One region of the Clostridium carnis genome, then DNA from elsewhere that is predicted to be linked to it. Evidence: riboswitches for the same ligand, from Rfam matches in the RefSeq annotation. Region 1 holds a riboswitch; the other holds the start of a gene.
What was found. A riboswitch is a leader RNA that binds a small molecule or an ion and turns the genes downstream of it on or off. The one in region 1 is predicted to bind thiamine pyrophosphate.
Positions count from the first base shown of each region.

Region 2: linked by a shared signal. The riboswitch ahead of thiC (phosphomethylpyrimidine synthase ThiC) and the one ahead of ACYQ1T_RS02650 (thiamine-binding protein) in region 1 are both predicted to bind thiamine pyrophosphate.

Region 1 is NZ_BAAHYS010000001.1:532,313-536,683, forward strand. It holds gene ACYQ1T_RS02635 (ABC transporter ATP-binding protein) at 1-643, opposite strand, end outside; gene ACYQ1T_RS02640 (ABC transporter substrate-binding protein) at 624-1,628, opposite strand; gene ACYQ1T_RS02645 (ABC transporter permease) at 1,652-2,422, opposite strand; gene ACYQ1T_RS02650 (thiamine-binding protein) at 2,394-2,684, opposite strand; TPP riboswitch at 2,780-2,886, opposite strand; gene ACYQ1T_RS02655 (TatD family hydrolase) at 2,972-3,712, opposite strand; gene tnpA (IS200/IS605 family transposase) at 3,921-4,371, opposite strand, start outside.
Region 2 is NZ_BAAHYS010000001.1:2,168,879-2,173,249, reverse strand. It holds partial or broken gene katG (catalase/peroxidase HPI) at 1-305, opposite strand, end outside; gene ACYQ1T_RS10480 (YjjG family noncanonical pyrimidine nucleotidase) at 558-1,250, shown strand; gene thiC (phosphomethylpyrimidine synthase ThiC) at 1,462-2,766, opposite strand; TPP riboswitch at 2,930-3,035, opposite strand; gene ACYQ1T_RS10470 (hypothetical protein) at 3,049-3,696, opposite strand; gene ACYQ1T_RS10465 (cobyric acid synthase) at 4,030-4,371, opposite strand, start outside.

The sequences.
Region 1 (4,371 bases):
GATTAACTTCTATTTCCCCTTTAATTACCGCAGGTTTTTCTGATATAACATATATTCTATCTGATAAAAATATAGCCTCTTCAATATCATGAGTTATGAAAAGTATTGTAGACTCTCTTTCTTTCATAAGATTTATAAGCCATTGCTGAAGTTTTTTTCTTGTAATTGAATCTAAAGCTCCAAAGGGTTCATCTAAAAGCATAATATCCTTAGATGTTAAATATGTTTTAAGAAAATTAGCCCTTTGCTTCATTCCACCGGAAAGTTGTGATGGATATTTATATTGAAATCCTTGAAGTCCAAAGATATCTATATATCTCTCTACTTCTTCCCTTGCTTCCTTTTTACTTTTCCCCTTAAACACAAGTGGAACTCCAACATTATCTATTACTTTTTTCCATGTCACCATCATATCCTTTTGGTACATGTAGCTTATATCTCCATTAACTCTAACTTCTCCACTATCAGCATTTATTAAATTAGTTAATATATTAAAAATTGTACTTTTACCACTACCTGATGGTCCTATTAATGATACTAACTCCCCTTTATTAACATTAATATTTATATCTTTTAATATCTCCATACTTTCAAAATGCTTTGATACATTAGTTAGTGATATTTTATTTTGGTAAGAATTCATTTGTATAAGCCTCGCTTGCTTTCATATCCTTATTAATTAATTTGTTATCTAATAAAAATTTTGTATAGTTATCCCATACACTATCTTTCATTTCTCCCCATCTTTTAGCTTCAGCCTTATATTCTTTTGCTAAGAATTTTTGACTTTCTATAGCTAAACTTTCACTTATTTCTGGAACTTTAGCTACTAATATTTTAGCGCTTTCTTCTGGGTTTTCTATAGCATAATTATATCCTTTAGAAGTTGCTTCCATAAATTTTGTAACCATTTCTTTTTTATTATTTATAGTGTCTTCTGATGCAGCAATTATTGGCGTATAGTAGTCTAAAGCTTCATCTAAATCTCTAAGCCTAATATAATTTATATCAAAACCTCTTTCTTTTGCCTCAATATTAGTCCATCCTTCAAATACCCATTCCATATCTATATTATTTTTAGTAGCAATAAAGAAATCCTCTGTTCCTACATCTACCATCTTTAGCTTAGAAAAATCTACTCCATTTTTATCCATTACAGCTTTTAATATAGCTTGCTCTGATGGACCCCCCCATCCACCATATGTTTTTCCTTCAAAGTCTTTAACTGTAGCTATTCCCTTTTCCTTTGGAGATGCAAAGCCTGATGTATTATGTTGTATTACTGTTGCTATTGCCTTTACAGGTAATGGATTATCTGATGTTTTTGCAAAGGTTAAATCTTCTTGATAACTTATAGCAAAATCACCTTGATTAGCTGCTAATAATTGAAGTGATGATCCTTCTTGAGGTTGAATTATTTCAACATCTAATCCTAAATCCTTATAATATCCTTTCTCTTGTGCAACATATAGTCCTGTATGATTTGTATTAGGTGTCCAATCTAATATTACCTTAACTTTTTGAAGAGCTCCTTCTTCCTTTTTATCCTTCTTATTACCACAACCTGTTAACATCATTAATGATGCTAATGCTATTGAAACCATTGAAATTAGTTTTTTCTTTTTCATTTTATTTCACCTCTAAAGCTTATTTATTTTTTTGTATTTTTATTATTCCAAGGCGTAAATGCCTTTTCTATTAACCCAACTATAAAGAATATTGACATACTCATTATTACAATAACAACTATTGCTGCAAACATTTTATCTAATGCATATGCACTTCTTGCTCGAGTCATATAAACTCCAAGTCCTTTTTCTCCCCCAAGCCATTCTCCTATTACAGCACCCATAATACTGTAAGTTGCAGCAATTCTCATACCTGAAAAAAAGTTTATCATCCCATAAGGTAGCTTTAAATGAATAAATCTCTTTACCTTAGATGCCCCCATTAACTTAAAATGATTTATTAAATCTTTATCTACACCCTCTAACCCATCTGAAATACTTATTACTATTGGGAAAAAACAAACTAATATAACAACTAACACTTTAGGTAAAGTCCCAAATCCAAACCAAATAATAAATAATGGTGCTAATGCTACTATTGGTACTGTTTGTGAAATTACAAGCACTGGATATACTGCCTTTTTAATTATTGGAACCATGTCCATAATTATTGCTAAAATAAGAGCTGCAATTATAGCTATTAAAAATCCAACTACTCCCTCATATAATGTAATTAAAATATGAGGAGTCATAATTTTAAAGTCTTTAACTAAAGTCTTTGCCACATCACTTGGTGCTGGCATTATATATTTTTCAATTCCACCAAAGGAAACTATACCTTCCCATAGTATTAATAAAATTAACACAAAAATTATTGGTGCAACTTTATTCCCTATACTTTTTAATTTTTTCATCCATTGTCACGCCTTCTCTTTTATAGTCTATCTTAACCATTGATGCCACTCTTGAAGCGCCCTCTTCTATACATATATCTTGAGCCCTTTTAACTATTTCTAAAAGAAAATCTAATTCCCCCTCCATAGTTGTTTCCATAGGACCTACTTCATACTTTACTCCTGTTGATTTTATGTACTCAATTACTTTATCAACCACTGGATAAACTCTTTCTTCTGATACTCTTGGTATAACCTGCAAACTAACATTACATACTGTCATTCTTAATTCCCTCCATTTTTTAATTTATATAATAAAAAGCACAGTACTTCTAACTTGAAATACTGTGCTTGTAGACTTTCTTCTGAATATTATAGTAATATAACAAATTATCTCCCTACGTTGGCATTATCCAAATCAGGTAATGGGTCGAAATTAATTTAATTTCCTCTCAGGTAGTTAACTACCTCCCCAGATGCATTATAAAATTGTAATCTTATTCATATATATATTAACTCTATAAAGTAAAGTTGTCAAACTATTATTTGATATTAATTATTAATTAACATTTACCCCAACATCAATAACCTTTTGTAATTTTCTTCTATTATAAATTCAAGACTTTTTTCACTTATATTTTTTATTTTTGCTATTTTACAAACTACATCCTTAATTATACTTGGGTAACCATATTCCCCCTTTACCCATTCTAATGCTGTAGGTCCATCTGTTTCTACTAATAATTTATTTAAAGGTATTTTATTTAATATCTCTTCTGTAGTATTTGAATATCCAATATCAACACTAATAGTAAAATAACATCCAAGACTTATTAATTTATTTAATATTTTAATATCTCCACTATACCAATGAATAATAACCTTATTATAATTGTAATTGATTAAAGCATTATATACTTCCTCTTCTGCTCCCTTAGTATGGAGAGTTATAACTTTATTTCTTTTAATGCTTTCCTTTAATATAAACTTAAATACTTCTCTTTGCTTTTTATAAGTACTTTTATCTTCTATCCAAAAGAAATCTAAACCTATTTCACCTATTAGTTTGCTTTCTTCTATATAAGGAATTAATTTGCTTAAATTGCCATTAAATTCACTTGCTTTCCACGGATGTATTCCAAAGGTTGGAATTATATATTTGCTTTTTTTAGCATAGATTTTATTTTTCTCATAGCTTTCTATATCCATGCTATTAGCCAATGTAAGTATTTTATTTTTATTTATATCCTCTATAGCTTTTTCTATATTTTCATTAAAAAAATCTAAATGTGTATGGCTATCAATATACATATTTTAATTTGCCTTTCTAATTTTTTTATTCTTTAGGATATCACTTATATTTCTTAATATGTTGTACTTATCCGCAATTAGTCTGTAAATATAGTTTCCTAATAAAAATCCACCAGCTTAGCTGGTGGTATTTCCTAAGCCCTATAAGGGCCTCTTACCTGCATTGCGCCTTAAGGCGCTTAAATTGGTTCGCCAGCCGCATACTATGTTACTTGCTACCCTTAAAAGGGTCCATATATTCTTTCATACTTATTTGATCTGAAATCATATCTTCTTTTTCTTGATTTCTTATATATTCTTCAATTGCCTTTCTATTTCTTCCTACTGTATCCACATAAAATCCACGACACCAAAAATGTCTATTTCCATACTTATACTTCAAGTTTGCAAATCTTTCAAAAATCATAAGACTACTTTTTCCTTTTAAAAATCCTACAAAGCCTGATACACTCATCTTTGGTGGTATCTCAACCAACATATGTATATGATCAACGCATACATGCGCCTCGATTATAGTTACACCTTTCCACTCACATAACTGTCTTAATATTTTACCTATTTCTTTTTTCTTTTCTCCATATAGCTCTTTCCTCCTATACTTAGGCGCGAATACTATATGATATTTACAATTCCATTTTGTATGTGATAAACTATTACTA
Region 2 (4,371 bases), 1.6 Mb from region 1:
CTATAGGTTCCTGCACTGTGCCAAGCCATACGAATAAAGAATGGTCCATAATGACCATAGTCAGCAGGCCACCACTCTTGTGAGTCTGTCATCAACTTATATAGGTCATTTTTCAATTCATAGTAATCCAATTTCTCAAATTCCTTAGCATAGTTAAAATCACTTGACATAGGATTGCTTTTTCGGCAGTTTTGTCGAAGAACATTAAGCTTTAGCTGATTTGGCCACCAATATTCATTGGTAGTTCCCTCTCCTGCTACTGCTTTGTTTGTTCTTCCTGTCATAGGACATTTTACTTCTGACATAACATTATCCTTTCTTAATATATACTATTACAGTAAATTATATGAATATTTAACTATTACTATGAATTAATTGGTAGATAATGTTTTATTAATCCTTGTTTTTCATAATGTTCAATTGCTTTTTTTGTTAATTCTATTATTAAACTTATAATATTTTATAAAATAATCGAAATATAACTTATTGTGAAGTTATTTTATGATTGATAAAATATTAGTAATTAACTTATTTATATAAAACTTGGAGGATATATTATGAAATATGAAGTAATATTATTTGATGCAGATGAAACATTATACGATTTTAAAAAATCTGAAAGAGAAGCATTTAAAAATACAATGCTTAAATTTAAAATAAAATATGATGAAAGCTATCATTTAAAAATTTATCAAGAAATAAATACAGCTATATGGAAAGAATTTGAAGAAGGACTTATTACACAAGAAAAATTAAAGATAGAAAGATTTAAAAGATTATCAGATAAATTAGAAATAAGTTTCGATGAAAATATTTTTGCAAAATCATACATAGAACACTTGGCTGATGCATCATTTCTATATGATGATAGTATAGATCTTATAGAAAGTTTAAATAAGTTTTTTAAGCTTGCTATAGTAACTAATGGTCTTACCTTTGTTCAAGATAAAAGAATAAGAAAATCTATTATATCAAAATATTTTGATACTATAGTAATATCTGAAGAAGTATTAATGTCAAAACCAAGCTCTAAAATTTTTGAACACACTTTAAAAAATATAAATTATACTGATAAAAGTAAAGTATTAATAGTTGGAGATAGCTTAACTTCTGATATACAAGGTGGTATAAACTTTGGTATAGATACATGTTGGTATAATCCTAATAAGATTATAAATAAAACATCAATAAAACCTGACTATGAGATTTCTAATTTTAATGAACTTAAATCCTTGCTATTTAACATATAAAAATTTCTATAAATAAATTTCTTATCTTAATTATAGCAATAATTGAAAATTTATTTAATAAAAAATTGATTTTACTCTTAATCTACTTAAAAGTTCTTTAAAAATCAAATTCTAATTCTTAATATTTTTTTCTAATAACATTTCAAAATTATAATAATAGCTGGAATATTAAAGAAATAAAATCCCTAGGAGTTTCCTAGGGATTTTATTTCTAATCTCTTAATATATTTAAATCTTCACCATTTAATATTTTTTTCATTGTTCTCATTGAACACATTTTTCCACACATACTACAGCTTTCTTCATCATGTGGTTTTGATTCTTCTCTATATCTTTTAGCTTTTTCTTTATCTATTGCTAAATCAAACATTCTCTCCCAGTCTATATCTCTTCTTGCTTCACTCATTTTATTATCCCATTCTCTTGCTCCCTTTACTCCTTTAGCAATATCTGCTGCATGGGCTGCAATTTTTGAAGCAATTATTCCTTCTTTCATATCTTCTAAATTTGGTAATCTTAAATGTTCTGCTGGTGTTACATAACATAGAAAGTCTGCTCCATATGTAGCTGCAATGGCTCCTCCAATAGCAGATGTTATGTGGTCATATCCTGGGGCAATATCTGTAACTAATGGTCCTAACACATAAAAAGGTGCACCATGACATAGTTTTTTTTGTAATATCATATTAGCCTCTATTTCATTTAAAGCCATATGTCCTGGCCCTTCAACTATAACTTGTACATTTCTTTCCCAAGCTCTTTTAGTTAATTCCCCAAGTGTTATAAGCTCTTTAACTTGACTTGCATCTGTTGAATCATTTATAGAACCAGGTCTTAATGCATCTCCAAGAGAAATTGTCATATCATATTTTTCACAAATATCTAAAACTTTATCAAAGTATTCATAAAATGGATTTTCTTTATTATTTAACTCCATCCAAGCAAACAATAAAGATCCTCCCCTTGATACTACATTTGTTAATCTTTTATTTCTTTTTACAGTTTCTACTGCCTCTTTATTTAATCCAGCATGAATTGTAATAAAATCAACACCATCTTTTCCATGCTTTTCAACAACATCTAAAAATTCTTCTGCTGTAATATCTTTTAATTCTTTTTCGTAAAATCCTACTGCATCATATATAGGTACTGTTCCAAGCATTACTGTAGACATTTTTACTATTTTCTTTCTCATACCTTCTGTTTTTCCATAGTTAGATAAGTCCATTATAGCTTCTGCCTTCATATCTAATGCTACTCTTACCTTTTCCAACTCTCTTTCACAATTTGCTGAATCCTTTGATATACCTAAATTAACGTTTATTTTAGTTCTTAGCCCTTCTCCTACTCCCTCTGGATCTAAGGAAGTATGATTTTTATTTGCTGGAATTACTATTCTTCCTTTAGAAAGCAATTCTCTTATTTCCTCAACTGTTTTTCCTTCTTTTTTAGCTACCACCTCCATTTCTTTTGTTATAATTCCTTTTTTAGCTGCATCCATTTGTGTAGTATACATATTTTTTCCCTCCATTTTTATAATATAAAAAATAAAGCCCTAGCAATTTTTAACTGCTAGGACTTTATTAATCACTAATGTAAATAACTTGTAATTTATTTTAAGTAAAAATTAAAGCTTGCATATTACAGCAAGCTAATTTTCTTAACTATTAAAGTTATAATTAATTAAGTAATTGCTTCCCTACGATGGTATTATCCATATCAGGTTATAAGAGTTAAGATTTTAAAAATCCCTCTCAGCCATTTAAGGCACCCCTAGCATTTTATTTATTTTTATATTTTATAATTTTGTTACTTTAAGCTTTATTATATGTGCTGTAGAATAATTTCCTACTTCATCTTTATAAGTTTCTAAGTTTATATCCTTCTTTTCAGAATCTCCTTCTTTAAACTTAACTAAACCTAATAAAGCTACATCCTCATCTAATGCTTTACCAACTTGACCTACTTGAGTTCTTGAGTCAAAGTCAATGCTTTCTCCATTTATTTTTGTGTTTTTATATTGAGGATTTTTCTTATCAGTAGTTTTTTCTGCATCTACTTCTGCTATTGAATAAATTGATTTGTTAGATTCTTCGTCACCAACTTTTCCAGTATTCATAATCATATGTATTACTGAATTTTTATCTATAGTTTCAGTTTTATAATTAGTTATTTCCTTTGTATCAACTAATTGTCCATCCTTGTAATTTTCCATTGTTACATTAACATTATATTGTGAGCCTTCTGGTAAAATCATAGAAGCTACTGTGCTTTTATCTTTTCCATAGTCTGCTGATTGTAATAAAAGTTCTATAACTCCTTGAACATCTTGTTTTACAACCTTAACATCACCTTCTGGTAACTTGGCTCCTCCACCCATACATCCTGCTAAACCTGCTGTTAATGCTAAAGTAGCTATTAATAATGATATCTTCTTTATTCTCATAACGTATTCCTCACTTATTACATTTGTATTGGTTTTTAATTAAAAATCTTAAACTTAGTATACCATAATGATAAAAAATCAAAAGTGTCTTTTTTGTAAACTTATATTTATTTTATCCTTATCTTTTAAATTTATAAATATTTTTTATTGATCTATTGTTAGGTTTCCTTCTTCTTTTATTTTATTAACAACTTTAAATTGTATATTTAAAATTCCTTCTATATGAGATTTTTTTATTTTACATCCAATAAATATTACTATTTCAACTAAAATAATAGATGCTATAACATCAAGTATAAAATGTTGTTTTATAAAAAGTGTTGATTAATATTATTAAACTCCAAAAACTATATTTTTTACTTTTTCCATATCTATATTTTCTTCAAGAAGCTCTACTAACTTATCATACTGTTGTAATTTATATTTATTATAATCTAAGATTTCTTTTGATACTATCTCTAATCCCTTTTTATTTTGCACATAATTTAGAAAGCTTTTAAGGAATTCACCTTCATCAAAAATACCATGTATATATGTTCCTAAAACAGATCCATCTTCATTCATTGTACCTATTATATTTCCATCATTATCTTTTATAAATGCTATTCCATTTTCATTTATACAGCTTACTCCATTATGTATTTCATAACCACATACATTAATGTTTTTAAACTC